4 regions of the Pseudovibrio sp. W64 genome follow, and region 4 is predicted to be linked to each of the others. Evidence: riboswitches for the same ligand, from Rfam matches in the RefSeq annotation. Region 4 holds a riboswitch; each other region holds the start of a gene.
What was found. A riboswitch is a leader RNA that binds a small molecule or an ion and turns the genes downstream of it on or off. The one in region 4 is predicted to bind cobalamin.

Region 1: it holds a riboswitch for cobalamin, as region 4 does, so the genes downstream of both, cobU (bifunctional adenosylcobinamide kinase/adenosylcobinamide-phosphate guanylyltransferase) here and PsW64_RS20660 (TonB-dependent receptor plug domain-containing protein) in region 4, are expected to answer to the same signal.
Region 2: it holds a riboswitch for cobalamin, as region 4 does, so the genes downstream of both, PsW64_RS03080 (ABC transporter ATP-binding protein) here and PsW64_RS20660 (TonB-dependent receptor plug domain-containing protein) in region 4, are expected to answer to the same signal.
Region 3: it holds a riboswitch for cobalamin, as region 4 does, so the genes downstream of both, PsW64_RS02300 (energy-coupling factor ABC transporter permease) here and PsW64_RS20660 (TonB-dependent receptor plug domain-containing protein) in region 4, are expected to answer to the same signal.

Annotation. Positions count from the first base shown of each region.
Region 1 covers NZ_LMCI01000043.1:185,749-193,688, forward strand. Annotated here, with positions in the region: gene cobN (cobaltochelatase subunit CobN) at 1-1,719, opposite strand, end outside; gene cobW (cobalamin biosynthesis protein CobW) at 1,719-2,822, opposite strand; gene cobU (bifunctional adenosylcobinamide kinase/adenosylcobinamide-phosphate guanylyltransferase) at 2,819-3,379, opposite strand; cobalamin riboswitch at 3,516-3,724, opposite strand; tRNA gene PsW64_RS24930 (tRNA-Asn) at 3,985-4,059, shown strand; tRNA gene PsW64_RS24935 (tRNA-Asn) at 4,099-4,173, shown strand; tRNA gene PsW64_RS24940 (tRNA-Asn) at 4,213-4,287, shown strand; gene PsW64_RS24945 (hypothetical protein) at 5,001-5,690, shown strand; gene PsW64_RS24950 (cysteine synthase A) at 5,936-6,973, shown strand; gene cls (cardiolipin synthase) at 7,070-7,940, shown strand, end outside.
Region 2 covers NZ_LMCI01000005.1:59,819-67,758, reverse strand. Annotated here, with positions in the region: gene PsW64_RS03090 (RNA ligase family protein) at 1-431, shown strand, start outside; cobalamin riboswitch at 1,239-1,448, shown strand; gene PsW64_RS03080 (ABC transporter ATP-binding protein) at 1,793-2,575, shown strand; gene PsW64_RS03075 (ABC transporter substrate-binding protein) at 2,588-3,526, shown strand; gene PsW64_RS03070 (FecCD family ABC transporter permease) at 3,529-4,584, shown strand; gene PsW64_RS03065 (class I SAM-dependent DNA methyltransferase) at 4,842-5,549, shown strand; gene PsW64_RS03060 (DUF1499 domain-containing protein) at 5,726-6,193, opposite strand; gene PsW64_RS03055 (hypothetical protein) at 6,500-6,835, opposite strand; gene PsW64_RS03050 (septation protein A) at 7,287-7,925, shown strand.
Region 3 covers NZ_LMCI01000003.1:26,693-34,632, forward strand. Annotated here, with positions in the region: gene ettA (energy-dependent translational throttle protein EttA) at 1-1,644, opposite strand, end outside; gene PsW64_RS02300 (energy-coupling factor ABC transporter permease) at 1,867-2,532, opposite strand; cobalamin riboswitch at 2,569-2,779, opposite strand; gene PsW64_RS02305 (hypothetical protein) at 3,136-3,951, opposite strand; gene PsW64_RS02310 (EAL domain-containing protein) at 4,378-7,587, shown strand; gene PsW64_RS02315 (AAA family ATPase) at 7,632-7,940, opposite strand, start outside.
Region 4 covers NZ_LMCI01000038.1:885,523-893,462, forward strand. Annotated here, with positions in the region: gene PsW64_RS20635 (ferredoxin--NADP reductase) at 1-488, shown strand, start outside; gene PsW64_RS20640 (regulatory protein RecX) at 542-1,075, shown strand; gene PsW64_RS20645 (heparin lyase I family protein) at 1,192-2,316, shown strand; gene PsW64_RS20650 (formate--tetrahydrofolate ligase) at 2,313-3,980, opposite strand; gene PsW64_RS20655 (DMT family transporter) at 4,312-5,205, shown strand; cobalamin riboswitch at 5,381-5,593, shown strand; gene PsW64_RS20660 (TonB-dependent receptor plug domain-containing protein) at 5,770-7,623, shown strand; gene PsW64_RS20665 (ABC transporter substrate-binding protein) at 7,722-7,940, shown strand, end outside.

The DNA.
Region 1 (7,940 bases), on a different contig from region 4:
ATAACAAGCCTCTGATAAGGCTAATGCTTTTCCGGGGAGCCATTCCAGATTTCCGTGTTTGCCAAGGTGAATAAGTGCGTCCGCCTCAAAGCTGTCGCGCAGCCACATGTACCAGGCAAGGTAATGATGCGGCGGAACAAGCGCCGGATCGTGATAAGTCTCTTTAGGATCAATGTTATAGCCGCGTGCGGGCTGAATGCCGACAGTGATATTGCCGTAAGTCTTAAGCGCCAGCTGGAAAGAGCCGTCCACAATATGCGGATCGTCCTCCGGCGCCCCCCAGCGCTCCTCAATCCCCTCTCGCACTGCCAAAGGCAGTTGAGAAAACAACTGCTTATAGCGAGCAAGCGCAAACACTTCCCCGCCTTTGCGTTGGTTTGCGTTCCTATGGGAATTGGTGGGGCCAGCCAACAGGTCGTCTATCAACGCCTCAGAAGATTTCGGCGCATTCTCTACAACTCCATAACCTTCTGTTTTCAAAGCAGAAAGCAGATGCGCGCAAGAGGCAGGTGTATCCAGCCCAACCCCATTTGCTATACGCCCATCCTTGTTGGGATAGTTTGCGAGCACTATGCCAATTTTGCGTTGATTTGCGTTTTTGTGTCTCAAACCCGCCCAATTGGCCGCCAACGCTGCCACAAACTTAATCCGGTCCGGTTTTGGCACAAAACGAACAAGCGAACATTGGGTCCTGACATCACGCCCACCTTCTTCCTTAAACGAGATCGCCCGAGTCAAAAGACGACCATCAATTTCAGGAAGCACCACATGCATGGCAAGGTCGCGCGGGGATAGGCCCTGATCACTCTCCGCCCAGCCTTCTTGCGAGGAAGACGACAGAACGATCTGCAGAACACATGCACCTGGGTTGTCCAGCACCGTGCCGGAATGAACAGCACCCGCACTCGACAAAGCAAAGGCTGTGGCATTCAAAACCACATCTGGCGGACACTGCTCAAACACGCTGGAAACAACACCAGCGCATTCCGCAGTTTTCAGGCTCGCCACATAAAGCACCAACGGGTTTATCCCCTGTGCCTCAAGCGCATGGCATAATGCCTGCACTGGCTCGATTGCACCGCTCTGGTACAGCGCCCGATAAAACACAATGGCCGCGACCGGACGGCTTGAGTCTTTCCAGCTCGCCCGCACATCATCTAAGGAAGGAAGCGAATGCCCTTGCAGCACCAGCCCGGCCCGCGGCAACGCCATTGGCTCCGATGGTGTCTCAACAGGCAACTCAGTAATCTGCGCGGCATAAAGCAAAGCGTTAGAAAGGTTCTCCGCCCCGCCCTCAATCAGATAGCGCCACAACATCTGCGCAACTGACAAAGGCACGGTGGAGCGCATCGCCAGCTCTTCGTCCCACTTGTCATCACCGGGCAGCAGAACCAGCTTCACCCCGTCAGCGCGGGCAGCTGCTTCCAGCCGCTCAACGCCGTAACGCCAGTATTCAACACCGCCCAAAAGGCGCACCACAACAAGCTTGGAAGCCTGAATGGTCTGCTCAACATAAAGATCAACAGAGTACGGATGCGACAGCGCCAGAAAACTGGCAAGACGAAGAGAATAGCCCTCATGCTGGGCATGCGCCACCGCAAGCCCGGCAAGCTCTGTGTCTGCTGCACTTAAAAACACAACATCCGCAGGCGCCTGCTCAAGGTCGACGGCCTCTTCACCATCATCCAATCGGCGTGATTGCCCGACAAGTACGTGCATCAGGCCTGAACCAACTCAAATTCACTCAGCGCAGCCTGCACACTGTGCTTGTCCAGCCCCGCAAGGCCGATCACAACAAGTTTGGAGTGGCTTTCACTGCCAGCCGCAAACCACATTTCCACACGCGGCCCAACCGCCTGCACCAGCACCGGCGCGGTCTTGCCCTCAACCACCACACTGCCCTTAATGCGCAACACACCAGAAACCTTCATGGCCGCTTCCACCTGTGCCTTCACCTCATCAATTGAAGCAAATCGGCGGGTTGGTAGTACAAAACTCTCAAAATCATCATGAGAATGATCGTGATGATGATGGTGGTCGTGGTCGTGGTCGTGGTCGTGGTCGTGAGCATGCTGCGCTTCATGGTGAGAAAGACGCAAGTCCATATCATCTTCGGCCCCGGCATCACGCCCAAGCAGGACATCCAGCGCCAGCTCGCCATGAGAGGCAGAAACAATCTCAACCCCATCACGCACCCGGCCACGGATCGTCTGCTTCACCGCCGCCAGCTCTGCTTCAGTCAAAAGGTCCGCTTTGGAAAGCACAACAAGGTCAGCACAGGTCAGCTGATCAGCAAACAACTCTTCCACCGGGCTTTCATGGTCCAGCGCATCATCCGCCGCCCGCTGCGCAGCAACAGCCTCTTCATCGCAGGCCACTTTGCCAGCAGCAACAGCCGGTGCGTCCACCACGGTCACCACACTGTCAACGGTCACGCGCGGCTTGACAGAAGGCCAGTTGAACGCCCGCACCAACGGCTGTGGCAGGGCAAGGCCAGAGGTTTCAATCACAATCACATCCGGCACCTGCTCGCGCTCCAGCAACATTTCCATGGTCGGCAGAAAATCATCAGCTACCGTGCAGCAAATGCAGCCATTGGCCAGCTCCACCACTTCATCAGCAGAACAGTCCGGATCGGCACAGCCATTCACCAGTGAGCCATCAAAGCCCATCTCGCCGAATTCATTGACGATCAGCGCAATGCGTTTGTTCTGTGCCTTCATCAGCAGGTTACGCACCAGCGTTGTTTTTCCGGCACCCAGAAAACCAGTGATAATGACAGCAGGGATTTTTTTAGAAGGTGCAGCAAAAGAAACAGTCATAGGGAAATCTCCGGAAAAACAGCAGGCTTCAGCTGCAAAGGCTGCCCAGCAGCCACAAACATCACAAAATGGCAGAGGTCGGCGATACGCTGGTTCAGGCGGCCAGCTTCATCTCGAAAGGCGCGGGCCATGGCGTTTTCAGGCACAATGCCCATGCCCACTTCATTGCCAACAAACACAACAGGGCACGGCAAAGAGCTAAGAACCGCCTCAAGTCGCTCAAGCTCCACGGTCCAGTCCCGCGACCCGTGCATAAGGTTGGAAAGCCAAAGCGTCAGACAATCAACGAGGATCGCACGATCGCTGCTGGCATGCGTTTCCAGCACGCGCACAAGCTCCAGCGGCTCCTCAACAGTGTCCCAAAGGTCGCCCCGCTGCATCTTATGATGCGCGATACGCTCCTCCATTTCACCGTCAAAGGCCTGGCCTGTCGCGATATAAGTCGGGCGTCGCCCGCTGCTTATAACCAGCTTTTCCGCATATGCGCTTTTCCCGGAACGAGCTCCACCCGTAACCAGGCAATGGCGAACACCAAGGTCGCCTCTCTGTTCAGCCATCTGGGTTAGCTGGTCAGCAAGCGCAAAGAAGCCGGGGCTTCAGTCAAAGAATATGAAAGTACAGCAACTGTCTCGCACGGAGACAGGAAAATATGCGTCATGAGCACCTCTCGCCGTCCACCCGACAGCAGTCCTATGTCAAATCATATCTCCAGCCGGTCTCCTGGCTTGCGGCTCAACCGACCATAGCCCCTTCCCAGCCCTTAAAAGGCCAGTGGGATTTTCGCTAAGGTCTCACCGCTCACAGTTGCGGGGGCAGCTGCGGCTTGTCTCCATAATAAATGGAACCGCATTCCCGTTTAATCTCGTCATTCCAAAGCCTGAGCCGGAACAAAAAGAAACTGGAGTTCTGGCCTTAAGTGTGGGGCGCAATCAGCTCTCCTGTCAATTGTCTTTGTGAGGATTCCAACATCACCGGAAAATCAAACCCGCAAAATCCGCGGTTTTTGGAGATTTCTGGCTAACCCCCTTGGATATCTCAATAAAAAAATAGAGAAACTGTCCACAAATCGAAAAATACGCAAAAAACGACTTGGCAAACACAACATGCCTCTGTAAAAGCCTCCTCACGCAAACGGCGAGGCAAACTCGCAAGGGTGTCATGATCCCCGGTAGCTCAGTGGTAGAGCAAGCGGCTGTTAACCGCTTGGTCGCTGGTTCGAATCCGGCCCGGGGAGCCATCCTTTTTCGTTTGCAGCCATACGGCAAGATCATCGTGATCCCCGGTAGCTCAGTGGTAGAGCAAGCGGCTGTTAACCGCTTGGTCGCTGGTTCGAATCCGGCCCGGGGAGCCACTTCTTTTATCGATCAAAGCCAATGGCAACATAGTATGATCCCCGGTAGCTCAGTGGTAGAGCAAGCGGCTGTTAACCGCTTGGTCGCTGGTTCGAATCCGGCCCGGGGAGCCATACTTTTCTCTTTACCCTCCCCTTCTTCTTAAAACAGCTCTTCTCTTCACAAAACACGTGCGTGCGCGTCTATCCAGAAAACAAGAAAAATGATGGGTAGAAAACCATGTTCACGCGAAGCGAAGGCGCAGCACTATCAAGTGCCGCTGGCCGAAGACATAAAGTCCATTTGGGTAGAACTCTCTTCCGCACAAAAGCGGAGGCGTTCCATTTTGCGTTAAAACTCACCCTGATCCTGCACATGGCCACCCACTGATCCAGCACTGGCTCCTTCAATTTTCAGGGAGTTCATAAGTCTGGAGAGCTGTGCATATCAGCAACGAGCCCAAATGCCGCCCGACAGCCCTTGGCACCCACAAAAAATTGGCCGAAATGAAGCGCTGTTCTTTCAAAAGCTTAGTTCATGCGGAAAAATACTAGATTTTTTTGCCATATGTACAAACTGCGATCTACATCACAGTTCTATCCAAATCCTATAGCAAATCAACACAATGAAAATTTTACATAATAGCATTTAAATAACCTGAAAGTATAAATACGCGAAACATAATTTATATACAATTATTATGGCATAGATACTCTAAGTAAATGCGTATACCTCTAATATATCTAGTGCATATTATCATAATCACTACTAAGTGATAACTAGTGAAGTGCACATAATAAGGCGCCCCCTCTGGGAAAGTTGCTGCGTAAAAGTCAGGGAGCCATAAATGAGTAGTCTGTTGCCATCCTGCGGTCTGCCGCAAACCTTCAAGTTACATCTCACAAGATCAGTGTTTCTTGCCGCCTGCATCGCTGCGCCACTCGCTTTGGCTGCGCCTTCGCACGCAGAAACGCCACCTGCCTCCTCGCCTGCCACAACATCCGGCCCTCAGCTCATCGAAAAATCCGATAATGGCAACACCTACGCCATGCCAGAGGACTATCTGGCCGTCACCGTTGCTCCGCCCTCCAAAACACCCTACGCCGATCCATTAGAGAGCGACCTGTCCATCTGGGTTGGTGAGGTGGAAATTGAGGGCCGCAAGACCCTGTGGGTCGAGCTGATCGATACCCACGGTGAGGTCATCTACAATTCCGAGGTCCAGCAAAACGAGACGCATCTGCTGCCAGATGGCAGAGCCATTGCCGTCACCGTGATGCAGCCTGCCACTCACAACAAAGCACTACAGTCTGCCAGCCTGAAGAAAGACCAGTCCCGCGTGCCAACCGATGAGCGCTTTGTCATCACCCGCAAGGAAGCTTTTGCTCCGGCATTGGATACGCAGGTGAACCTGCTGGAAGTGCAGCCCGTCCCAAAGGAAGTCCATAACTCCTTCATGCTGCGCGCAGGTGAGAACGGTGAGATCCTCTGGAAAGCCACCAAGGATGCCATCACCTGGCTGGAAAGCAGATCCTGACAGAGACGGGACGGCGCGCAAATCGATACTCTCTCAAATCGCATTTAGCGCACTCATTCGAAAGCCACGCACCCCGTGAGCAATTTTGTTCTCATGCGCGATTGCCAAGAGAATAATATCCTAGTCTGACGCACCCTTTGGCAGCCCATTTCTTGTTCTCGTGAGGTCAGCGCAGTAGCGTGGTCTCAAAAGGGGTAAACACCCGCATTCTGATTTTTGGTCATACGAATTATTTGAGAGAAACTATGGATACGCGCGCCTCTGCCATCGAAGCCATCGGCAACACTCCACTTATTCGCCTCAAAGGCCCCTCCGAGCGAACCGGCTGTGAAATTCTCGGCAAAGCCGAGTTCATGAACCCGGGCCAGTCCGTCAAGGACCGCGCCGCGCTCTTCATCATCAATGACGCAGTCAAACGCGGCACGCTCAAACCGGGCGGCATCATCGTGGAAGGTACAGCTGGCAACACCGGCATCGGCCTCGCACTGGTCGGCAACGCTCTGGGCTATCGCTCTGTGATCGTCATTCCCGAGACCCAGTCTCAGGAAAAGAAAGACATGCTGCGTATCGCAGGCGCTGAGCTTATCGAAGTTCCGGCTGTCCCCTATAAGAACCCGAACAACTACATCAAGGTCTCCCAGCGCGTTGCTGAAGAGTTGAACAGAACCCACCCGCAAGGCGCCATCTGGGCCAACCAGTTTGATAACACCGCCAACCGTCAGGGCCACATTGAAACCACCGCTCAGGAAATCTGGCAGCAGACCGACGGCAAAGTGGACGGCTTTATCTGTGCGGTCGGCACCGGCGGCACGCTTGCCGGCACCGGCATCGGCCTGAAGGAAAAGAACCCGAACATCAAGATCGGCCTCGCAGACCCACACGGCGCAGCGCTTTACAACTACTACGCCCACGGCGAACTGAAGTCCGAAGGCTCTTCCATCTCGGAGGGCATCGGTCAAGGCCGCATTACCGCCAATCTGGAAGATGCACCGATCGACATTCCTTACCGTATTTCTGATGAAGAAGGCCTACTGATCAACTTCGAGCTTCTGGAACACGAAGGCCTCTGCCTTGGCGGCTCCTCCGGCATCAACGTCGCTGGCGCAATCCGCCTGGCAAAAGAACTCGGCCCCGGCCACACCATCGTGACCATCCTGTGCGACTACGGCACCCGTTACCAGGGCAAGATGTTCAACCCAACCTTCCTGCGCGAAAAAGGCCTGCCAGTGCCAGAATGGATGGAACGCAAGTCCGAAATCGCCATTCCATTTGAAGCTGCCTAACCTTAACGGAAAGCACTGCACAATATGCCAAGAGGTTTTGACCATTCCTCTTGGCGCAGCTATAAGTAGGTCCTCGCATTACAGGAGTTGTAGCGCTTGGAATCCTCATTTAGCCTTCTTCCCCTGATCGCAGTTTTCAGTGTTCTTTTCTATGCATTGGCAGTCATTTGCGCCATTCGCGAGATCATGTATTCACGCACCTCGCAAGGCAGCATTGCCTGGCTGCTCTCCCTGTTTTTCATCCCCATGCCAACGGTCCCGCTCTACTTCGTCTTCGCATGGAAGCGGCTGGATGATTACATCGAGGTCCGCGATGATATCTCCCAGATTGAGGCAGACGTCCTCAATCGTCACACACCGTATGTAGACGGCGCAGCCAACAAGCAGTGGCCGGTGCACACCCGTGTAGCCTCGGTGCCTTTTCTCGCGAATAACCAGTGTGACCTGCTCATCGATGGTCCAGCTATGTTTGCGTCCATCATTGAAGGCATCCGCACCGCCGAAAGGCATGTTCTTGTCCAGTTCTTCATCATCCGCGAAGACAGCGCGGGACTGGAGCTGGCAGATGCCTTGATAGAACGCGCCAAAGCGGGCCTGCACGTTTGCCTGCTTTACGACGACATCGGCTCCCGCTCTCTTTCCACGCAGTACCTCACGCGCCTGCAAGACGCTGGTGTCCTCGTCAGCGCGTTCAACAGACGCCACCGCCTCATGCGTATGCTCGGCCCCATGCGCCTCAACTACCGCAACCACCGCAAAGTCGTGGTCACAGACAGCAAACACTGCTGGATCGGCGGTCACAACATCGGTGAGGAGTATCTGGGGCTGTCAAAAGAGTTCGGTCACTGGCGCGACACCCATGTCAAAGTCACTGGCCCGGCAGCGCTCGCAGCCACGCTCTCTTTCAGCGAAGACTGGCAATTTGCAACGGGCAAGACATTACAGCTGGAACTGCCCTCCTCCTTCT
Region 2 (7,940 bases), on a different contig from region 4:
GTGATTGGATGAAAGCTTTTGCGGCAGGTGTTTCGCCGTGTCTTGCTGAGGATGAGCGGATCATCGGTGAGTATCTGTTTGCCCGTCATTCCGTCGCTTATGACAGGTTGCCCACTTACTTTCTAGGTTTTGCATGGATTGTTGGCGGCATCACACAGAGTTGGGATGCGACGCTGGACCGTTTCTCAGAGCTGGGCATTGCTCCTGTTCCGGTGTTGCACAGGGGCGTTTTCACTCAAGCAAGCGTTGATGGAGTGCTGAACGGGCTCAACCTGAGCAAACAGGAGGGCTTTGTCGTGCGAACCACTGAGGCTTTCCAAGAGGCTGACATGGCAACACATATGGCCAAGTATGTGCGCGCAGATCACGTACAGAGTGACACCCACTGGATGCATGGTGAGATTACCAAGAACGGGTTGCGAAGGAGCTAGGAGCACCTGAGCATTTGGCTCTGGATCTCGGATCTGCGCTGCGCTTGTCCGGGAAGACGGTGGGGTGTGCTGTTATTGCAGGTTTTCTTTGATAATCCGGGCAAATTTTTGAGCGATTTTTTTGTTTGGGGGCTTCCTATAGTACGCACCTTGTCCTTTTACCGTAACCTCCAACTCGTTGTTACTGAGTCTTCGAAATCTCGCTGATTGGCCTATCCCATTATTATTGTACTCTGGGAAACTTCCGATGATTATAGTTGCATCATCAGCATTTACTTGTGGCTGACTTGGATGACGAAAGCCTCCCCAAATACAGCCATTCGGCGGCCTTTCATCAACTGAGTGACGGACTTTGCTATGGTATGCGGGGCTTGACATTGTGCAGGGGGCTATACCGTGATTTCTAAAGATAGCAAGCAACTTGCGAGAAAGCTCCTGGTTCGTCATTGATGAATCGATTTTCACAATCTCCGTATGTCCAGGTGTCGGCAGGAGAGGTCCAATCAATAAACATCCCGAAACTGCAAAACAGACAGCGAAGACACTCAAGATTATCGAAGTCTTTTTAATGACTGTTTTCATCTCTTTTCACTTATTGCTATCCGGATGGTCAAAGTTGGTGAATTCAAGCAATCTCTGTTTGGTCATTGCCAAGAGCCTAGCAAGGCGTTGTCACAAGTGAAACTCATGGAAAACTTGGGATGGTTTTGCGAAAGTATTTGAGTGTTTCAAGTGAGTTGCTGGCAATTGCTATCAACAGCACCTCAGGTCTATTCTCGAAAGCGCTTGCAATTGAGGTCTGCAAAATTCAGTATGCGGGCCTATGGTTTCTGAGGTGCGAAAGGCCTCGGGATTAAAAGGGAACACGGTGAAGTGTAGCCAACAGGCGCTAATTCCGTGACTGCCCCCGCAACTGTAAGCGGCGAGCGACGCCAAGCATGCCACTGGAGAGATCCGGGAAGGCTGGCTGAGCACAGACCCGCGAGTCAGGAGACCTGCCATTATGTTTCACTTCAACCCGGGCGGGGCGTCCCGGAGGAGGCCATAATGGTTGCATTGGCGCAAGCCTCTCACATATCCGGTTTCTGTTTGCCCCTGCCGTTGCGCGGAGGGCGTTATGTTACCTGTTTCCTCAAGACTTAAACTTTATCCCGGATCGTTTTGCGAACCGCTGATGGTCGACGCGCGTGTGTGCTTGACTTTTGCCTCAGGATTCGACAATCAATGTAACGTTATAACGTTACATTGATGATGTGTAGCGTTTCACTCGGGTGGGTTGGTACGATGCTTGATCTTGTTTCTCATCATTTGGGCACCGTTGGCTGCCCGATTGGGGCTGAGCTGCGCACGGGTGCTTTGGCATGAGCGCGGTTTTTGTTTCTGTGTGCGATGTTTCGTGGGCGCCTGATCGGAAGAGTTCGTTGGTGTTGCAGCCGTTGAGTTTTGAGTTGGCTGCGGGGCAAGTGCTTGGCGTGGTTGGCGCGAACGGGGCTGGCAAGTCTACGTTGTTGCGGCTGCTCTATCGGTTCAACAAGCCGATGAGCGGGCAGATTTGCGTTGGCGGTGATGACATCTGGTCCCTCTCCGCCAAGATCACGGCACAGCGGGTGGCAGCGGTATTGCAAGAGCAGCCGACGGATTTTGCGCTGAGGGTGCGTGAGATTGTGGAGCTGGGACGCACGCCGTATCGCAGTGGGTTAGCAGCTTCCGGAGAACGAGACCGGCAGGTGGTGGACCGTGCGATCCGCGCTTTGCAGCTGGATGCCTTGGCCGGACGGTTGTTTGGCACGCTTTCTGGCGGAGAGCGGCAGCGGGTTATGGTGGCGCGGGCGTTGGCGCAGGAGCCAGAGCTGCTCATTTTGGATGAGCCGACCAACCATCTCGACATTCGCCATCAGCTAGAAATTCTGAAGCTCATTGAAGAGCTGGATCTGACGATCATCACCAGCCTGCATGACCTGAACATGGCAGCTGAGGTGTGTGACCAGATCCTGTTGCTGGACCACGGGCAAATGCTTGGATTTGGGGTGCCGGAGCAGATCCTCTCTCCCGCTTTGGTTTCCAAGGCTTTTCAGGTGCGCACAACGCGCGAACAGCTGGTGGACCGACAACACTCTCTTCTGACATTTGATCTGCATTCTTAAGGGTACTTTTTCATGAAAAAACTTGGTTTGGCGCTGGCTGCGGCGCTGCTTTCCTCTTCCGCTGCGCTGGCAGAGGTTTCCGTCAAGAGCTGTAACCGCACTGTCGAATTTGATGGCGTGCCGCAGCGGGCGGTATCGCATGACTCCAACCTCACAGAAATGATGCTGGCACTGGAGTTGCAGGACAACATGGTGGGCTACACCGGTATTTCTGGGTGGAAGACGCTGGATGAAGAGCTCACGGATCAAGTGGCTGTGCTGCCGGAGCTTGCCCCAAAGTATCCGAACAAAGAAATCCTAATTGGTGCTGACGCGGATTTCTTTTTTGCAGGTTGGAATTATGGTATGAGGGTTGGTGGCGAGCTCACACCGGAGACGCTGGAGCCGTTCGGTATCAAGGTGTACGAGCTGACCGAGAGCTGCATCCATATTGGCGAGAAGCCAAAGGTTTCCATGGATGACATGTACAATGATCTTTTGAACCTTGGCCGCATCTTTGATGTTGAAGAGCGGGCGGAAGCGTTGGTGCAGGCTTATCGCGAAGACCTTGCGCAGTTCAAAGCTGGCTTGAAGGCTGCTGACACACCTCTGCGTGTGTTTGTTTATGACGGAGGTGAAGATTCTCCGTTCACTGCTGGTCGTTATGGGATGCCAACCGCGCTGATTGAGGCTGCTGGCGGCACCAACGTGACGGATACATTGGATAAGAGCTGGGTGCGCGTGAACTGGGAGGCTGTGGTTGAGACCAACCCGGAAGTGATCGTGATTATCAACTACGGCGAAGTGACTGCTGCGCAGAAGCGTGAGTTCATGCTCAACAACCCCGCCTTTGCGGATATGGATGCGGTGAAGAATGACCGGTTCGTGACGCTGGAATATGCTGAAGCAACTCCGGGACCACGGAACATCAAGGCGATCAAGAAACTCGCAACCGCATTCTGGGGTAACTAACAATGAGCGAAGGAACCGGCGTTGTTGTAGCCCCCAAAGAGGGCTCTTCTCATCATTTGCTGCAGATTTGCTGCGTGGGATTGGCTGCGCTGGTTCTTTCTGTCTGCCTTGCGGTCTCCGTTGGGGCGGTTTCCATTTCCATGGAGACTGTATGGGGTGTTCTTGCCAACAAACTGGTGCCGGGCACGGTTGAGCCGAGCTGGTCGCTGGGGCGGGAGAGCATTCTCTGGGAGATCCGCCTGCCCCGTGCGCTGCTGGCGATCATGGTGGGGGCCGGGCTTTCCATCGTGGGAGCTTGCCTTCAATCCGTCACCCGCAACCCGCTAGCTGACCCGCATTTGATCGGCATTTCAGCTGGTGGCGCGTTTGGGGCGGTGTTGGCTCTGCTGCATACGGGGCTGTTTTTGGGGATGCTCACCGTACCTTTGCTGGCGTTTCTGGGTGCTCTTGGGGCAACGCTGCTGGTGATTGGGGTGGCGAAGTTTACAAGCGCTACCAGTGCCGACCGTCTGGTGCTGACGGGTGTAGCTGTGAGCTTTGTGCTGATGGCAGGCGCCAATATCCTCATCTTTTTGGCAGACCCACGGGCGACGCATACTGTGGTTTACTGGATGCTGGGCGGATTGGGGCTGGCGCAGTGGGCACATCTCGCCTACCCGTTGGTGGTGCTTGCTTTGTGCGGGCTCTGGCTGTGGTTTCGCGCAGGGCATTTCAACGCGATGACAATTGGCGATGAGACGGCGACAACACTTGGCATATCCGTTGGTGCCTTCCGGCTGGAAACCTTTGTGATTGGTGCGCTGATTACGGGTGTTATGGTCGCGTTTTCCGGCATGATCGGGTTTGTGGGGCTTATGGTGCCTCATATTGTGCGGCTGTTTGTTGGCGGCGATTATCGACGCCTGATCCCTGTTTCAGCGCTGTTTGGGGCGATCTTCCTATTGCTTGCAGATGCTGCTGCACGGACGCTGATGAAGCCGGAAGACATGCCGATTGGCATCATTACCGGGCTTATTGGCGGGATTTTCTTTATCTGGCTCTTACGGGAAAAGCGGTAGCTCTGCCGTTTTTCAGGGGTTCTGACACCTCGTTGTCGCTGCGATATGAGCTTGAGCTTGCCGTCATCACGACACAGTTTTTTCGCGTTAGACTCATACAAGGCCCATCTGGCAGCATGGCAGAAACACGGATTTTGAAAGGTATTTACCTTTATTCCAGTTGGTTTCGGCTGCTTTTAATTATGGTTTTGTCGCATATTCCTAGGCGTTGATCAGAGGTCTTGTTCGGGAACATGTGTTTGATGCGGAGTACGTGAATGACATCTCGGTTGTATAGCGATTTTGCCGAGCAGTATGATGAGGCCATTCAGGAGAACATCTACAACGCTCTTTTAGAGCGCCCCACCCTGCTTGGCATGCTGCCGCCGCTGCAAGGGCTGAAGGTGCTGGACCTTGGGTGCGGCCCCGGCGTGTATGCGCAGTTTCTCTATGATCACGGAGCTGATGTAACCTGCATTGATGAATCCGAGCAGATGCTGAAGCTGGTGAAAGAGAAGCTGGACGACAACGTAAAGTGCTACACCTCTGACCTGTCTAATGGGTTGCCGGAGAAACTGGAAGGCACGTTTGATATCGTGATCTGTCCGTTGATGATCCATTACGTCGAAGACCTGAACAAGCTTTTCAGAGACATCGGGAACGTGTTGAAGCCGGGTGGTTACTTCGTGTTCTCAACCCATCATCCGCTGGTGGATGCACAGTGCTCTCCAAGCGGTAGTTATCTGCGTCAGGAACATGTGACGGAGGAATGGAACACCATTGGTATGCCGGTGAAGGTGAGTTTTTATCGCCGCCCACTCTCCATGCTGTTTGGGTGGCTCTCAGCTGCCGGAATGTGTGTTGTGGACCTGCGCGAAGGGATGCCAGCTGCCGAGATGAAGGAAAAATCTCCAATCCACTATGAGAAGCTGCAGAAGAATCCGAGCTTCATCTTTTTCAAATGCCAGAGCCACTGCAGCAAGTAGGCCGCCCTCCTGACTCGCTTCAGACTCACTGGCTACTTACAGTTTTGTGAGTCTCAATGTTTCTGCGGTTTATCTCCCGCAGAGTCAGTGCGCTGTATGCAGTCGGGTAGATTCATGAGTCATTTCAAGGAGATATTGACTCTGCGAAACTCACAGGTGTGTTAGTTGCCTCTGAGTCAATTCTCAGTGTCAGTGAATGTGGAATAAATGCTTCTGAAACGCTCGTAGCGAGCCTTGTTGGCGCCCATATCGCTGTAGCCAACGCGGGATTGAGAGCGGTAGTGCACGACGCCTGCTTCTTCATCGATCCAGAGCTCTACATCGTCGTTGTAACCCATGCTTGAGCTCGTGAAGACGGCGTGGAGGTATGATCCTTCTACCTTGCTGATCTTGTTCTTGCCCATCTCCTGTAAGGTGTTGGTGAGAGCTGCCTGTGTGATCTCAAAGGAGGAGAGCATGGACAGAGGCTCTACACGGCGGGCTGTATCTTCTGTTTGAGAAGAGACGGCATTGGGGGAGTTGGGCAGGGCTGCAAACTGACCATCATGCACGCCAACATAATCCGGCACTCTAGAGTTTTGCCAAATAAGTTTTACAGTGACGCCAACCACAAGCGCGACCAGAAGAATTGCAATAACAGCCATTTTAGAAAGACCTTTGAATATCATCGTTCCCGGATTTCCCACTTGCACAAAGCATAACTCATTCAGAGGTTGCGGGCGAAATGAAATTCTAGTGTTTAGAGTGCGACACAATCTGTTCGCATCTCTTCCAGGTTTGCATTTGAAATCAGATAGGCTGCTCTGCAACTCTGAACATGTCATCAGAAACAGCAAAGGCGGAGCTGAGGATTAATCCAAGCGCCGCCTTAGAATGCTCAATCACGACTGACTTGCAAGTGCTCCCAGCCTCAAACATATGATCTGGTGAGCAAGCGCTTAAATGTTGACTTAGTCAATCACGCCCTGCTCGCGCGCTTCGGCGATGAGCTCAGAGCAATATTTTTCACGAGCGGCAGGATCTTCGATTTTCTGAACAACTTGCTCATGCACCATAGACATCATGACTACACTCATAACAAACCCCTCATCTTCACTCTTGATTTCGTCGAGCAGTGCTTTGCCCCTTGCATCAGGAATAATGAGTCCGCAGCTTTTTTCTGCTCCAATGAAGCTCGCGATGGTGGCGTGCTTGATCATTGCATCTTTAATTGGGCCAGCAAAGGCAGACTGCGTAGAAGCACTAAGCAGAAGTGCAGCTGCGAGGCATTTGAGAGTGGTTTTCATAATATTTAGTTCCAGATGAATTTGGATATATCGTCACTACACATCAACATGTGCAGCATTTTAATAAATATGAGATTCAAAACACTCTTTCGACGAAAACTCATCGCGAACTAATTGATAAATTTTGCTTTTTGCCATTTGTAATTCATGAGTAAAATCAAATAGACACATCAAATGTGGTTACAAAACACTCATAAATTGCTTAGAATATCTAATGCAATCTAAATTTCAGCACTAACTAGCAAACAAACTGCTACTTCCTAGTTGGCTGTAACACCTCGCGTTTTGCAAGATGAACGCATAATTAAGGCTATAGCCCCTCAAAACGGCTATATCGGTGCCATAAAACTTGACGATTTTGCAATTTCGCTCTTAATTGCCCTTTTAATAGCAAAATTGCTGCTTAAATCTCTCAGGTCGGGAGAAAAGCAACAAAAGGAAGCCTTTGCAGATGAATTCAGAACGCTCTACGCAGACAACTGAGCGCCAAGACGTTTCGCCACTTTTGAAACTGGCCCTTGAGCTCGGTCCATTGGGCGTTTTCTTCATCGCCAACTCCAGAGGCGCACAGCTTGCCGAGATGTTTCCTGCATTGGGTGCTCTTGGTCAGCCGATCTTTATTGCAACAGCTGCCTTTATGGTGGCAATCACCATCTCCCTCACCGTATCTTACATCCTCACCCGTCATCTACCGGTGATGCCGGTGGTGTCTGGTGTTGTGGTGCTCGTGTTTGGCGCACTGACGCTGTATTTGCAGGACGATCTGTTCATCAAACTCAAGCCAACCATCGTGAACACCCTGTTTGGTTCCATCCTGCTGGGTGGGCTGTTCTTCGGTAAATCTCTGCTGGGATATGTGTTTGACAGCGCCTTCAAGCTGGATGCGGAAGGCTGGCGCAAGCTGACTATGCGCTGGGGTCTGTTCTTCTTTGTGCTGGCGCTGATCAATGAGTTTGTCTGGCGCAACTTCTCAACGGACTTCTGGGTGGACTTTAAGGTCTTTGGTTTCATGCCAATCACCATGGTCTTCACCATGATGCAGCTTCCGCTGATCCAAAAGCACAGCTTAGAGAGCGAAGAGAAGAGCTAAAGCTCTCTCACTTTC
Region 3 (7,940 bases), on a different contig from region 4:
AGTAAGTGGCTTGTACTTGATGCGGCTTGGGTCTGCAGCGTGTGCACCCAGGCGGCGAACCTTGTCTTTTTCGTAGTCTTCAAAGTTACCTTCAAACCACTCAACGTGGCTATCACCTTCAAAGGCCAGCATGTGCGTTGCAAGACGGTCAAGGAACATACGATCGTGCGAGATAACCACGGCACAACCAGCATAGTTCTCAAGTGCATCTTCCAGAGCTGCAAGTGTTTCGGTGTCAAGATCGTTGGTCGGCTCATCGAGCAGAAGAACGTTTGCGCCTGACTTCAAAACCTTAGCAAGATGCACGCGGTTACGCTGACCACCGGAAAGGTCACCAACTTTCGCCTGCTGTCCAGCACCCTTGAAGTTGAAGGAGGAGCAGTAAGCGCGTGAGTTGATCTCTTTCTTATCAAGATAGATCACTTCAGCACCTTCGGAAATTTCTTCCCAAACGGTCTTGCTGTCATCCAGCTTATCACGGGACTGATCCACATAACCAAGGTGCACACGGTCACTCACAACCACTTCACCGCTGTCTGGTTTTTCCTGACCGGACAACATCTTGAAGAGTGTCGACTTACCAGCACCGTTTGGACCGATGATACCAACAATACCACCACGTGGCAGTTTGAAGGTCAGATCATCAATCAACAAACGATCGCCAAAGCCTTTGGAAACACCTTGAACGTCGATAACATTGTTACCCAGACGCTCACCAACAGGGATCAGGATCTGCTCAATAGAAGGCATACGCTCTTCTTGGGCAGTCAACAGAGCATCATAAGCATTGATACGCGCTTTTGACTTGGTCTGACGGCCCTTCGGCGTCATGCCCATCCATTCCTGTTCACGCTTGATAGCGCGGGAACGAGCCATGTTCTCACGGCCTTCCTGCTCCATACGCTTGGTTTTCTGACCAAGGTAAGTGGAGTAGTTGCCTTCATAAGGAATGCCCTGACCGCGGTCGAGTTCCAGAATCCAGCCAGTCACGTTATCAAGGAAGTAGCGATCGTGGGTAATGATCAGAACGGAACCCTTGAACTCACGCAGATGGCGTTCCAGCCAGTGCACGGTCTCAGCGTCAAGGTGGTTGGTTGGTTCGTCAAGCAGCATCAGGTCAGGCTCGGACAAGAGCAGCTGACACAACGCGATACGGCGACGCTCACCACCAGAAAGGTTATTTACAGGAGAGTCGGATGGAGGGCAGCGAAGCGCTTCCATTGCCATCTCAACCTGGCTTTCCAGATTCCACAGATCCTGCGCGTCAATGATGTCCTGCAGCTGAGCGCCTTCATCGGCTGTCTCATCTGAGTAGTTCATCATCAGTTCGTTATAACGATCCAGAAGAGCCTGCTTGTGCGCAACACCTTCCATCACGTTTTCAAGGACGGTCTTGTCCTCATTCAGCTTTGGTTCCTGCGGCAGGTAGCCAACTTTGGCACCTTCTGCAGCCCATGCTTCACCGGTGTACTCTTTATCAAGACCAGCCATGATCTTCAAAAGAGTAGACTTACCTGCACCATTTGGACCAAGGATACCGATTTTCGCATCCGGGTAGAAAGACAGGTGAATATTGTCGAGTACTTTTTTTGCACCGTAGGCCTTGGAGACCCCGTGCATGTGATAGATGAACTGGCGCGCCATGGACTGCCTGCATCTCCTGATCTGTGTAAACAATGAAATCTCTGGAGAGCACTCATAGTGGAAGCAGCGCCAAGGGGCAATCCATAACACTTCAGCGATGATCAAATCCGTCGCTTTTTCTCCTCAAACGGAGAATTTCACGACAACACCTGGTCACTTCCACGCAAGAAAAGGGCAGCAGGTTTACTCTGCCGCCCCAATAACAAACAAGCTCGTAAAAATTTACGCCAGCTTCAGCTGCGGAACCACTGTCAGGTTCCGAACAATCGCATTGTCTTCAACGGCCTTGAGCCCCTTCACAGCAATGAAGGTGACCAATGGCTCACACGCAACAATTGCCAGATAAGACAGAGCAAACTGCGCCCATGCCGTAAACGCCGTAGCAACGTCCCCAATCATCAACCAGAAGCCAACCATGCCGGTCACACCAGCATAATACATCGCATCCAATTTCAGAATCTGCGCAAAGCTCACACGCTTGGTCAGTTCCTTGGAAAACAGCTCACGGCCACTCAGGTAATGGACGGCAATCAGCGGCAACATCAAAGACAGGCTGTTGACGCCAAGGTGGTACATGTCCTGCGGATCAAAAGCGAGCGCCTGAAACAGCAAGCCAATGGCAAACCCAAGCAGAACAGGGGTAAACCCGAGCGTCAGATACATCGCCATTGCACCAACGAAATGAAGTTCTGATGCTCCAACAGACATATGGAAGCTCTGCATGAAAATGGAGAAGAAAACCGCAGCCAATAGCGTTTTCAGTGGTGTGAATGGCTCTTTCAGGAATTCGGAGATCTGCTCTTTGCAGCCCCAGACAATAACGCCAACGGCACCTGCATTGGCAGCAATAACCTTTGCGGCGGAAACGTAACCCGGTTCAATATGCATTTAATATGCTCCTCTTCGCACCCTCCGTGCGGTCATGAGTTTATGTCGTATCGGGCAGGTTTCCTGGCTTATGGCTTTTGCGTCCTCCGCCTTCCCAGAGATCATCTCCAGTGGCTTTTATGAAGAACGCACCACGTAACAGTTGCGGGGGCAGCTGCGGTTCGGGCCCATCTTTGGTCATCCCTACCGCATTCCCTTTTCATCCAAGAAGCTTGGCTTCTACAGAACCCAACAGCGGGAATATCCTAAATTTAAAGAGAAGACACAACTAGAAATAAGAGGCAGTTGGGATAAGCAACAATCAGAGGGATGCAACGGCCTTCGTAACCCGCTAGAGCTGCAGGCAAAAAAAGAGGCGTGTACCCGTTGGTACACGCCTTTAAGAAAGTTGACACTCCCCCATCCGAGTGCCAGCCGAAGCTGTATTTAGAAATATCAGAGTGCCCCATCTCTTCATTGATCTTCATCAAAATAAATAAAATTACCTCAGAAACATCGGATATTATTCAACATTACAAAAGCACTCAGATTTTCAATCGATTAAAACTAGAATAGATCAAATATATCTCGGGCAACTTGCAACGAAAGTCTCAGTATTTTCTATTAGTTCTTGCTATAAGTTCTCTCCGAAGGTGCCTGCCACGAATATTTCCTTAGCCAATGCTCCTCAGGAGAAACCACAAAGCTCCAGGAGTTCTGCTGCTCTCCAGAATCATCAGGAGTTGAATCCGGTGTCTGAGTGGAAGCATTTTGGCTGGCAGAAATTTGGATTTTAAGCACCCCCTCACCTTTTCCAGCAAGCTTCAGCAAGCCAAGATCACTGTGAGATCGTCCAAGAAAAATCTGGGGTGCTGTTCCTATCCTCTCCCAGATAATTCGGGCAAGATCTGTTGAAGACACCGGCGCTGCGTGGGGAGCAACCTCGATAACCCGAAATCTCGGAAGTCCGTAATTCAACTCCGCCATTGTGCGGTCTACTTCATGGTCTCCAAAGCTTAAAACCCAAATCTGAAAGTGATGCTCTTTTAAAAAGCCCACCAGCTCTTTCAGAGGCTGAAAAGCGAACTCTCTATACGTTGCGCCAACAGCCTTCGGCCCGTGTAATGACAGATGAGCACGTACACTCTCAGAATAAACAGCAAAGCTTCCAAAACTGTCGCCAGCTTCAGGTGGCGTCACTTCATTGTCTGCGCCAGCCAGCGCGTCACTCCATAAAGCCCCATCGCCAACCAAAACAGCAACACGGTCATCGAGTTTCACATATTCAGGGCTCCCAGCCCGAGCCATACGCTCAATGCTTTCTACGATACCATGGCGTGCTGTGGTTGAGCTCCAACTCGGCAAGATGTTATCTCGCTCACCGCCAGTTGGCTGCAAAACCGAAACCGCTGAGTATAAAAACAAGCTGGACCACTGCATCGTTCAAGACCACCTGAAAGTTGTTTCAGCAAGATGGTGAACTACAATGCACATCAATTGCCCATAAAAAATGAACTAAATGCTGTCGTGAAAAGAGAAGAGAATCATAATTGACAGCCCGCCCCTCTTTCCTCTCAACTTGAAGATAAATACGAGTATTCACGTATATAAAGAATTTCACTCAACGAAACATTTACTTACAATTTTCATAAATTTGCTTTGTAAGTGTCAGATAAACGTCATATGCACCCCACTTTTCGATACTTTTTAGAATTAAACCCAGTTCATCCCTAGAATTCTTAATAAATGCGCAATAATTTCAAACAATTATGCCGAGGAATTTCCTGGGGTACCCAAATGCATTTTCGAGCCCTCTTACTTCCTGTATTGCTCCTTTTCGTTTTAATTGGTTTATCGATACACTTCATGTCAGCGTCATCGTATGCGTCGATTTTCGATCCTGCGACAGGTGGCCTTCACAATCAGCTCAATCAAGCTGAACTGCTCACTCAGCAGCAGAACCTATGGACCATATTGTCTGTTGGATTGTTCGCGCTTGGTGTTCTTGGAATACTAATTGTCTATTCCAGCCTGTTTATTCAGGAGCGTATGCGGGCGACGCGTTTTTTCAACCGTGCCCTTCTCCTCATCGTCATCAGTTCAGCAGCATGCCTGCTCATCGACACAACGCTGAACTTGCCTGATGTAACGGCACAATTGATCCTCTGGCAGTCTCAAGTGGAATTCAGACCACAGGGGGACATCCACGCCGCTGCAATCCACGCAGCAATGGCAGCGATGATCGCAGTTCTGGCTTATCTGCCTCTATCCCATCAGCTGACACTGCGTGCGACGATCATTCTCGCACTCTCAATCGGCGGGGTCATCTACCCTGCCTACCTGAAAGGTGTCCAAGGGTTACTGCTTCATCCGATTAGCCAAAACACCGTGCTGTCAGTTGGTTTCGAGCAGATTGGCGGCGGTACCGTAGTCACATTGCTCGCAACATTCGTCGCCTTTTCCGGCATGTTAGTGACCGGACTAAGAAACTCACCAGCGTTACCTGAGTACATTCTGCGCAACACACAAAACTACAATGTGCTGCAGATCAAAGCAGGCGCGGCGCTGATGGCCGTTGGCGGCATTGGCTTTTCTGTTGGTAACACAAGCATTTACTCAGGAGAGTTGGGCAGCGCGATCTTCAACGTTCTTGTCGCAACCGGTGTCTCGGTACTATTGGGAGTCGCCCTCGGCTTCTTCGCACCGCGCAAGGTCATGTACCCAACCATTTTGCTGAGCATGATCGGCGGCTTGTCCTCCGTTCTCGGAAACGCCCAGCATCTGACGGTTGCAGGCGTCGCTCTTATTGCTCTGACGGCCTCAGCTGCTTCTATAGCAGTCGCGCGCATAATCTATGCAAGGTCAAAGACCCACAAGGTCATCATTTACTACACCAGCCTTGGCATTGGCTCTCTGATTGGCCTTTTCGGCTTCATAACCGCACTACCAGCAGACCATGCGCTGGCCGGGTTCAGTCTGGATAACCTTATACTTCAGGCAGTTGGAGCTTTACTGACCATCCTTTGGGCCTTCCTGTCAGGTCTATTCCTGTTTACGGCCTTCAAATTTGCAAAGCAGTTCCGCCAAGCCGACGAAATTGATCTGAATGAAACGCCGATTGTCAGCACCATCAGCCAGATGGAGAACTTGATCGGCAAGTTGGTTTGGCATGACGCCAAGCTGGATGAGCGTTTGCCGGTGCGGGACAGCGACCCGCAAGAACGTCTCGCTTCGCTCTTCAACACGTTCCTCGACAAGCTTCAGAGCGACGAAAAACGGCGGAAAATCAGCGAAACATCAAACAGTAAGCAGCAGGAAGAACTCAGCAAACTCGCCACATTTGCAGAAGGTGCGTTCGAAGGCCTGGCTATCTCGACAGACGGTATTATCGTGGAGTGTAACCACGTGCTCTACGAGCTACTGGACTATCAGGCAGGTGAGATGCGCGGGACCAGCTTGCTGTCTCACGTCGCGCCAGATTTTCGCGAAAAAGCGCGCGAGAGCATTCTGGCCAATGAACCGACTCCGAACGAAGTCATGCTTTTGAGCAAGTCTGGCGAGCGTATTCCAATTGAAGTTCGTGGTCGCTTGATGGAAGTGGCAGACGAGAACCTTCGTGTCTCAGCTGTACGTGATATGCGTAAGCAGAAAGAAGACGAAGCGCGCATTCTCCACCTCGCTCAGCATGACATGTTGACCGGCCTGCCGAACCGCACTTACTTCCGCGAACGCTTCCAAAAAGCAATCGAAAACCAGGCAAACGCAGAGCAAACAATCTCTGCAGTCATGCTGCTGGATCTGGATCGCTTCAAAGATATCAACGACTTATATGGCCACCCAATCGGTGACAAGCTCATTCAGACAGTGGCCCGCCGCCTCAATGCATGCGTCACCCATCACGACACAGTTGCCCGTCTCGGCGGGGATGAGTTTGCAATCATTCAGGTCAATCTGAAGACAACGGCTGAAGTCGGTCTGCTGACCAACAAAATACTCGAGGTCCTGTCAAAGCCGATTCATGTTGGCAACAACATCACGGTCAGAACGAGCGCCAGCATTGGTATCGCGTTGATTCCGGACCATGGGACGGACCCGGATGAGCTGATGTCCAAGGCGGATATCGCGCTTTATGAGGCTAAAGAAGCTGGCCGAAACACCTTCGCGTTCTTCGAAGACAAGATGGAAGAGGCCATCCTGCTGAGAAGAACAATGGAAGGCGACCTGCGTAACGCATTGGAAAATGAGGAACTTCAGCTCCACTTCCAACCGCAGGCACGCTCTGACACCCGTTCCATTGTCGGCTTCGAGGCTCTTCTGCGTTGGAACCATCCGGAGAAGGGCCAGATTGGACCGAACAACTTCATCCCGGTTGCGGAGGAGAGTGGTCTGATCATTCCGATTGGCCGTTGGGTTCTGAATGAAGCCTGTGCGCAAGCTTCTCAATGGCCGGAGCGGTATCGTGTGGGGGTGAACCTCAGTCCGGTGCAGTTCTGTGATGAGTACCTCATACAGGAAGTTGAAGGTGCATTGGCGCGAAGTGGGCTGTCTCCAGAGCGCTTGGAACTGGAAATCACTGAGAGTGTGTTGATCCACGACGACCGCCGTGCGCTCAATACCTTGAGGCAACTCAAAGAGTTAGGCATCACCATCGCTCTTGATGACTTCGGTACCGGCTACTCCTCCCTCAGCTATCTGCGTCGCTTCCCGTTTGATCGTCTGAAGATCGACCGCAGCTTTGTCAGCGGTGTAACTCAGACGCCGGAACTGGCAGCAATCATCCGTGCAGTCATCGATCTTGGGCAGGCCCTGGGAATGGAAGTTATCGCTGAAGGTGTTGAAACTGAACCAGAATTAGAGCTGCTGCGCAATGAATCCTGCGATGAAGTGCAAGGCTTTTTGATTGGCCGTCCGCAAGTGATGGATGGTGAGATGGCAAAACATGTCAGCAATGCCAATCTGGAAATTCAGGCATTAGACCAATACATCGCAGCACTGCAGGAAACTTCTCTAAAGCTAAAAGAGATGGAAAATCAGGCAGCTAAGCAAGATCATGAGATGATTGACGCAGGCGACTAAACCCGCACTCTAGCGCTGAAACAACAAGCACCCAGCAGGACTTATCACCATCCTGCTGGTGCATTCACCGCCACACGGCTGCGTCCGGCACCCTGCCTAACCACCTGAACCTGAACCGGAATTCTGTCCTTCAGCGCTTCCACGTGGCTAATGACGCCAACTTTTCTCCCCTGCCCCTGCAGCATTTCCAGCGCATCAATGGCAAGGTCGAGGCTTTCAGCATCCAGAGAACCGAAACCTTCGTCGATAAAGAGCGTATCAACGAACGATTGGCGGCCTTCCAAACCAGAGAGAGCAAGTGCGAGGCTGAGCGAAATAAGGAAGCGTTCTCCGCCACTTAGCGAGCGTGTGGA
Region 4 (7,940 bases):
CCACCGGAACACTTGTGCTTGACGCTCTGTCTCCGGCAAAACGTCTTTATATGTTCTCCTCTGGAACCGGCATTGCTCCATTCGCCAGCCTGATCCGTGACCCAGAGACCTATGAGAAATTCGATGAGGTGATCCTGACCCACACCACTCGCGAAATCTCTGAGCTTCGCTACGGGGAAGAGCTTGTGGCCGACATCAGCAATGATCCGCTGATTGGTGAGGTCGCAACCGGTAAATTACATCTTTACAATTCTGTCACCCGCGAACGCTTTAAGCGGGAAGGGCGCATCACGCATCTAATTGAAAGTGGTAAGCTCTTTGACGATCTGTCAGTTCCAGTCTTAGACGTCGCAGAAGACCGGGCCATGATCTGCGGCTCCATGCACATGATTGCAGATACCAAGGCATTGCTGGAACAACGCGGTTTCACCGAGGGTGCCAACAACAATCCAGGTGATTTTGTTGTTGAACGTGCGTTCGTGGGCTAAACCACAGCGGAATATGTGATAGCTCATCTCTATTGCATTGGAGATGAGGTCACGTGGGCAAGAAAGTTTCATCTGAATATCTGCGCCGGGCAGCGCTGCATTATCTAAACAGATACAGTGCATCGGAAGACAGTCTGCGACGGGTTTTGAAGCGTAAAGTAGACAAACGGGCCAGAGAAGCAGATGAAGATCCCCATGAGTTCTATGAGCTGATTGAACCTGTGGTCACGTTTTGCCGTGATCACAAGTTTGTCGATGATCTTCAGTTTGCACAAAGCAAAATCAGATCGGCGACACTCAAAGGCAAGTCCAGCTCCCGAATAAAGCTGGAACTGAATGCCAAAGGTGTGTCTGGAGACGATATTCAGACAGCTTTTGACGACGAAAACCATGATGACCAACGCGCAGCAATTGCCTATGCCAAACGCAGGCGCCTTGGGCCGTGGCGGACAAAACCTAAAGAAGAGCGACGAGACAAAGAGCTCGGCAGTTTGATCCGCGCAGGCTTCCCCTTTTCGCTCGCTCAAAAGATCATTGATATGACCTTGGAAGAGGCTGAAGACATCATCTACGGGCCTGTTTCCTGAAGTTTTTCGTCAAATCCTCTGAAAAATCCTGAAAGCCTCTTGGGAGCGCAGCAATAATTCTTCTCTAGATTAGCACGATCTGCAATCAATCCAGCACTGTGCCTTTGGGAGAAAAGATGCCGGATTCAGATCTACGCGACACTTTCAGAAAATACGGTCTGCTCATCCCGGTGCTTGCGGGTCTATGCCTGTTGGTGAGCCCTCAGTTCTCAGTTGCCGACGACCTAACTCCAAAAGAAGAACCCTCTGACAAAACTGATGTCATAGTGACGCAGCAACAAGACGGAGGTGTTCACATCGATGAAATGCGTCAGTCAAAGTGTGCCGTCATGATTGATGACTTTGATGAATACCCAAGTGCAAGCGACTGGGATATTCACCGCATGAACAAGCCAGAAAACTTCCAGATTGAAAGCGATGTTGTGCGCGATGGTGGACACTCGCTGGCAATCACAGTGTTCGGCGATGATGAGTTGGACGCAGAGGGAAACCTGAAGAATGAACTTTGGGAGGCGCGTCAAAAGCGTTGTAATTTTGGCGATGAGGTTTGGTACTCATTCAGCTTTAAAATTGATGGAACCGTCTGGCCTGCCGGATCGACCCGCTGGGTGATTGGTCAATGGAAGGAAGACTCTGGCGGCAGCCCATTTCTGGCGCAACGGTTTGACAACGGCGTTTTTCACATCACTGTCCAGCACAATGACATTCGCAAACTAGTTGCGCAGGCAGAAGGCAGCTATCAGCAAGACTTTAAGGGGTTCTCGCAGGAGCTCCAGCAAATGCTGAGTTTGGATCGGCAAGGTTTTCGCAACAGAAATGATGCAAGCCGCACCTCAGACGAGTTCCTTGGCAGTGGCCTTTCAATTCCTGAGCTGAAAAAAGCGATTGAAGCACAGGACACCTCCAAGTTCCCATTTCTGGCGGACCCACAAACCTACTCAGATTATCCCGGCATTCAGATCGAACTCTCAGATGACCCGGTACTGCCGGATCCAACAACCGGATGGGTTGATATGCGATATCGCGTCAAAGGAAGTCGTGTCGGGCAGGGGATCATCGAGATTTGGGCCAACAACAGGTTCATCGCACGCGTTACTGGTTACATTGGTAATGATGAGTTTGCCGGTAAAACCCAATACTTCAAGTTCGGGCATTACCGGGATTATGATCGCGACGACTTACAGTCGACAGTGTATCTGGACCGCTTTCGCCGCGGCCCACACAGGTCTGATGTAGACTAGAACACGCCTTCAATCTGGCTGTTTTCATCAAGCCCGATGGTCTCTGCTGCCGGATGGCGCGGCAGGCCCGGCATCACCATAATATCGCCAGTCAGTGCCACAATAAATCCAGCCCCCGCGGAAAGTCGAACCGCACGCACATGGATGCTGTAGTCTGATGGCGCGCCAAGCAAGGCTGGATCGGTCGAGAAGGAATATGGTGTCTTGGCCATACATACTGAAAGGTGGCCGTAGCCTTGTTCCTCATAGGACTTGAGCTGATCTTTGACAGCCTGCTCACAGGTGACCTTTGAGGCGCCATAAATCTTTTTGCAAATCCGGCGTATCTTCTTCCAAAGAGCCAGATCATCTTCATAAAGATGTTTGAACTCTGACTGTGTCGTCTGGAGGATCTCAGAGACAGAGGTCGCCAGCTCCTCAGTGCCTGCTGAGCCATTGGCCCAATGTGTGCAGGGCACGGCTTTAACACCGAGCTTCTCCATACGCGACATGATCACGTCAATTTCCTGGTCTGTATCAGGGCCGTACCGATTGATCGCCACAATTACAGGAACGCCATAGCGCTTACAGTTTTTGACGTGTCGTTCCAGATTGCTCATGCCTTTTTCAAGTGCGGGGATGTTCTCTACTGTCAGATCATTCTTGGCAACTCCGCCATGCATTTTGAGTGCGCGAACCGTTGCCACAACAACAACGGCATTTGGTGTCAAACCAGCTTGACGGCATTTGATGTTGAAGAACTTTTCAGCGCCAAGATCAGCACCAAAACCAGCTTCCGTCACCACATAATCAGAAAGACGCAGCGCGGTCTTTGTCGCAATCACTGAGTTGCAGCCATGGGCGATATTGGCAAACGGACCGCCATGGATAAAGGCAGGGTTGTTCTCAAGTGTCTGAACCAGATTAGGTCGGAAGGCGTCTTTAAGCAGCGCAGTCATCGCGCCATCGGCTTTCAGATCCCGGCAGTAAATCGGTGTCTTATCTTTGCGATACCCAATCAACAGGCGGCCTAAACGCTCCTGAAGATCCTGCAGGCTTTCAGCAAGGCAAAGCACGGCCATCACTTCAGAAGCCACGGTGATGTCATAGCCAGACTCGCTCGGGAACCCGTTGCTGACGCCGCCAAGCCCAGTGGTAATGGAGCGCAATGAGCGGTCATTGATATCGACCACCCGGCGCCAGACAATCCGGCGCTGGTCAATATTCTCTGCATTGCCCCAATAGATTTGGTTGTCGATCATCGCAGAAAGCAGGTTATGCGCAGCAGTGATTGCATGCAGATCACCTGTAAAATGGAGATTGATATCCTCCATAGGCACCACCTGCGCGTAACCGCCACCCGCAGCTCCACCCTTCATGCCAAAGCATGGGCCTAACGAGGGTTCACGCAAGCAGATGGTTGTTTTCAGCCCGATGCGATTGAGCGCGTCGCCCAGGCCCACAGTTGTCGTAGTCTTGCCTTCTCCCGCTGGGGTTGGGGAAACAGCTGTCACAAGTATGAGTTTGCCATACGGATTGCTGCTCAGCTCTGGCATCTCATCCAGATTAACCTTGGCTTTAAACCGGCCATAAGGTTCAAGAGCGTCCTCCGGGATCTTCAGATTTTGAGCGATGCGCGCAATGGGTTTCATGTCTGCTGCGCGGGCAATTTCAATATCTTTCATGGAAAATCTCCAGATTAGAACGTGTAATCAAATGAGCCGGAGAGAGCGTCAAAAACGCAAATCAGGCAGGAACAGCAATGTAATCTCTACGTAGAATCTCTACCGAATGCACCTGCAAAGTTCAAGATTGAGGTAGGGCACTTGAAACTAACTTAGTTAACGGTGCTCATCTGTGTTTTGCTGAGATGTGAAATATTATTGCCTGAATAGCTGTTGGTCTGTTCTAAAATTCACCAGACTGCGCTTGCGCGGCAAATCCAAGAGCAGTAGAGCTGGTTGGCTTTTATAAACAAACTGCGCCGTGCCGTAGTTTCGTCGGTTAGGTCACCCCATGTTTTTATTTGAAGTTGCCGCGCTCGGTGCCGCTGCCACCTGGGCTATTGGTGGTCTCATTTCAGCAAAACCTGCAGCTCACCTTGGAGCCATTGGCTTCAACTGTGTGCGTATGTGGTTTGTTGTGGTGTTTCTGGGTATCTATGTCATTGCAACAGGCACATGGAACACGGTTGATTCAAGCCACGCCTCTCATATCTTTCTCTCGGGCTTTGTAGGCATCTTCATGGGGGACACTTTGTTGTTCCTCACGCTCAACCGTATGGGGCCGCGCCGCACAGCCATCCTGTTTTCCATGAACGCACCCATGTCAGCGCTTCTTGGTTGGCTGTTTCTGTCAGAGGAACTGTCATTTCAGGCACTTGTTGGTATCTCATTCGTTCTGGTCGGCGTTATCCTCGCCATTGCGTTTGGAAAGCGCAAAGACCAGCTTCATAAATGGGAGGCGATTAGAGGTCCTGTTGCCATTGGTGTCCTCTTTGGCACGTTGGCCGCACTTTCCCAATCAGTCGGGTCAATCATCATTCGTCCCGTTATGGAAAGTGGAGCAGATCCCGTCGCCATCTCGCTTATGCGCTGCACCATTGCAGCCTTTGGTTTGCTGGTGCTCTTTTACCTGCCGGGCCGTCCTTTCAGATTGGCGAACCCAATCAACAAAGAGATTGTCGCACTGGCCTCCTTGTCCGGCATGCTTGGCATGGGTATCGGCATGACGTTGATCCTCTATGCGCTGAGTGGCGGAGAGGTGGGCATCGTTTCTACCCTGTCTGCAACCACCCCAGCGATGATGCTGCCTGTCCTGTGGTGGCAAACCAAAGAGTTTCCTGCCATTGGGGCATGGATTGGTGCACTCCTCGTCATTCTCGGCTGTGCTTTGATTTTCATGAGTTAAACAGACGATATGCAACCATGCTGCCTAAGTACCACAAGCAGGTGCGACCTCAAGTGGCCGCACCGCAAGATCTGGTAGTGTGGCCGCATCAGCAATTTCTGTGAGTTTTGCAGGCAATTGGTCGAATTTTATCAAGTTCGCTATTCAGCCAGTTGACGAAAGCCCCTGAAATCTGATCAATAGCCGGGCATTTGGTATTTTTGTCGATTAGATAAAAATGAAAAGGGAACACGGTCCGATTGGAAAAGCCGTGGCTGCCCCCGCAACTGTAAGCGTAGAGTTGTTGCTCACACATGCCACTGACGCAGCTGTTTAAAGCAGTGTTGGGAAGGCGGAGCAACAGTAAGGACGCGCAAGCCAGGAGACCTGCCAGATGCAGTCACTCACCCACGGCACGGGGCGTGCTAAGGGGCGGTATTCCGTTCAGGTGACATTCACAGTGCGTCTGAGCGGTAATGAATCTGACTTTATTTCAAAAGGTTAGAACCAAGTTTCTTCAAAGACGCACAATGCAATCAACAGCATGGCATCCGTCATGGATGCTGTGAATGATGGACCAAACTCGTGCGTAACACATCTTGGATCGCAGCTAACCTCAAATCTGGTGTAGCTCTCTTAACTCTCTTAACTCTCTTAACTCTCTTCAGCTCAACACTTATCTCATCCGCAAACGAGACCGAGCTCGACGAAATCATCGTCATCGCCAACAGAACGGAAACCGAAGCCGGCAAAGTCGGCTCCACAACACATGTTGTGACCGAAGAAGACCTGAAAAACGACGGCGCTACATTTGTCTCTGAATACCTGACAAAACTCCCGGGAATTTCATTTTCGCAAAATGGTGGTGCGGGTAAGCAAAGCTCGCTGCGTATGCGCGGAATGAGCAATTATTACACCAAAGTTCTGGTAGATGGAATTGATATTTCCGATCCCAGCTCGCCACAGGTTGAAGCACGTTTGGAGCATATGTTGCTCAATGATGTGGAGCGTATTGAAATCCTCAAAGGATCTCAAAGCGCTCTCTACGGGGGGCAAGCCGTTGCTGGTGTAATTAACATCATCACGAAACGTGCTGAAGCTGGTACCGTAAACCATACTGCAACAATTGAAGGCGGTAGCTACGGCACCGTAAACGCTTCTTATGGGTTGAAAGCTGCCTCTGATCGGGCAGATATCGCTATTAATACGCAGCGTTTCCATACTGACGGATTTAGTGCTGTTTCCCCCAAGGGCCGCCCATCAGATGAAGATGGATATGAGAATAAGACATTTTCTGCAAAAGGCTCTGTTGATGTTACCGAAGAGCTAAACCTCTATTTTGCTGCGCGTGGCCTGCACGGCACAACCGAGTATGATGGGAGCACCTCACCAGCTGCAAACAACAAGGTTAAAGCCGAGCAATACTTTGGAAAAATTGGCGCGAATTACATCTGGCTTGATGAACGTATGACGACTGACGCGTCTATCCAGTTCTCTGATCTTACAAGAGAATATAGCAGCGGCTATACGGCAAAAGGTAACCGCGTTAAGTTCGAGCTGTTGAATGATCTTGATGTTAGCGACAGTTTCCGACTCAACTTTGGAGGAGATTGGAGCCGCGAAAAGGTGAAAGGTCAGACCAAGGACATCGAAGTCATTGGTGGCTTTCTACAAGCCCAATGGAATCCAACGGATCCACTGAATGTTAGTGGTGCTATCAGATTGGATCATCACAACGCCTATGGGTACTACCTGACCGGGCGAGGAACGATTTCTTATCAGGTTCTTGACGGTACTCGACTCCGTTCCAGTCTTGGAAACGGCTTCCGTGCTCCTTCATCCTACGAACTCTATGATAGCTATTCCGGCAATCCAAATTTTGAGCCAGAAACCAGTGTGAGTTATGATATCGGGGTGGATCAAAACCTGTTCAATGACAAACTCAAACTATCTGCTAGTTACTTTCATATCCTCACAGAGGATTTGATCATTAATGATCCTGTGACTTACAAGTATGAGCAAATCGACGGTCTGTCACGCAGCCAAGGGGCCGAACTTTCTGCAAACTGGGCTGCTCTGGATAATCTAAGCTTTAATGGCGCTTACACATACACTTGGGCGGTAGGGCCGGACAAAAAACGTTTACGCCGTGTGCCTCTGCACGACATAAACCTTGGTTTTACTTACAAACCATGGGAGCCTCTCGCGCTCAGTGTAAACGCTAATTATGTTTATGGTCTCAATGATCTGAACGATAGTAAAGAGCCAATTAAGCTCGACGACTTCGTTCTAGTCAACGCAAAAGCTGCCTACCAGTACACCGATAATCTGACGTTCCATGTCCGCGGTGAAAACTTGCTGGATCAGGATTATGAGCGGATCAAAGACTATCAGACACCGGGTCTTTCCGTTTACGCTGGTCTTACTGCCAGTTTCTGATTAAGTATGCCGCTCGGTGAAAGCTGAGCGGCAATCTTGCAGGGGATGGCTCTGCTCGGGCTGCCTTTCCATGTCTGTACGCCTCTCAAAAGGTCGAAATGCGAAATAAGATCAAAAAGATCATGCAAATGGCGTTTCTGATGGCTCTGGCATTCAGTCCTGTTGTTGCACGAGCGGACCAGAACGAGGCAGAGGCACCCAAGCGAGTTGTCTCTATGAACCTGTGCACCGACCAGTTTTCCATGCTGCTTGCAGGCAAAGAGCAACTTGTATCAGTCTCCAAACTAGCGTCTGACCCAACGCTCTCCGTCATGAGT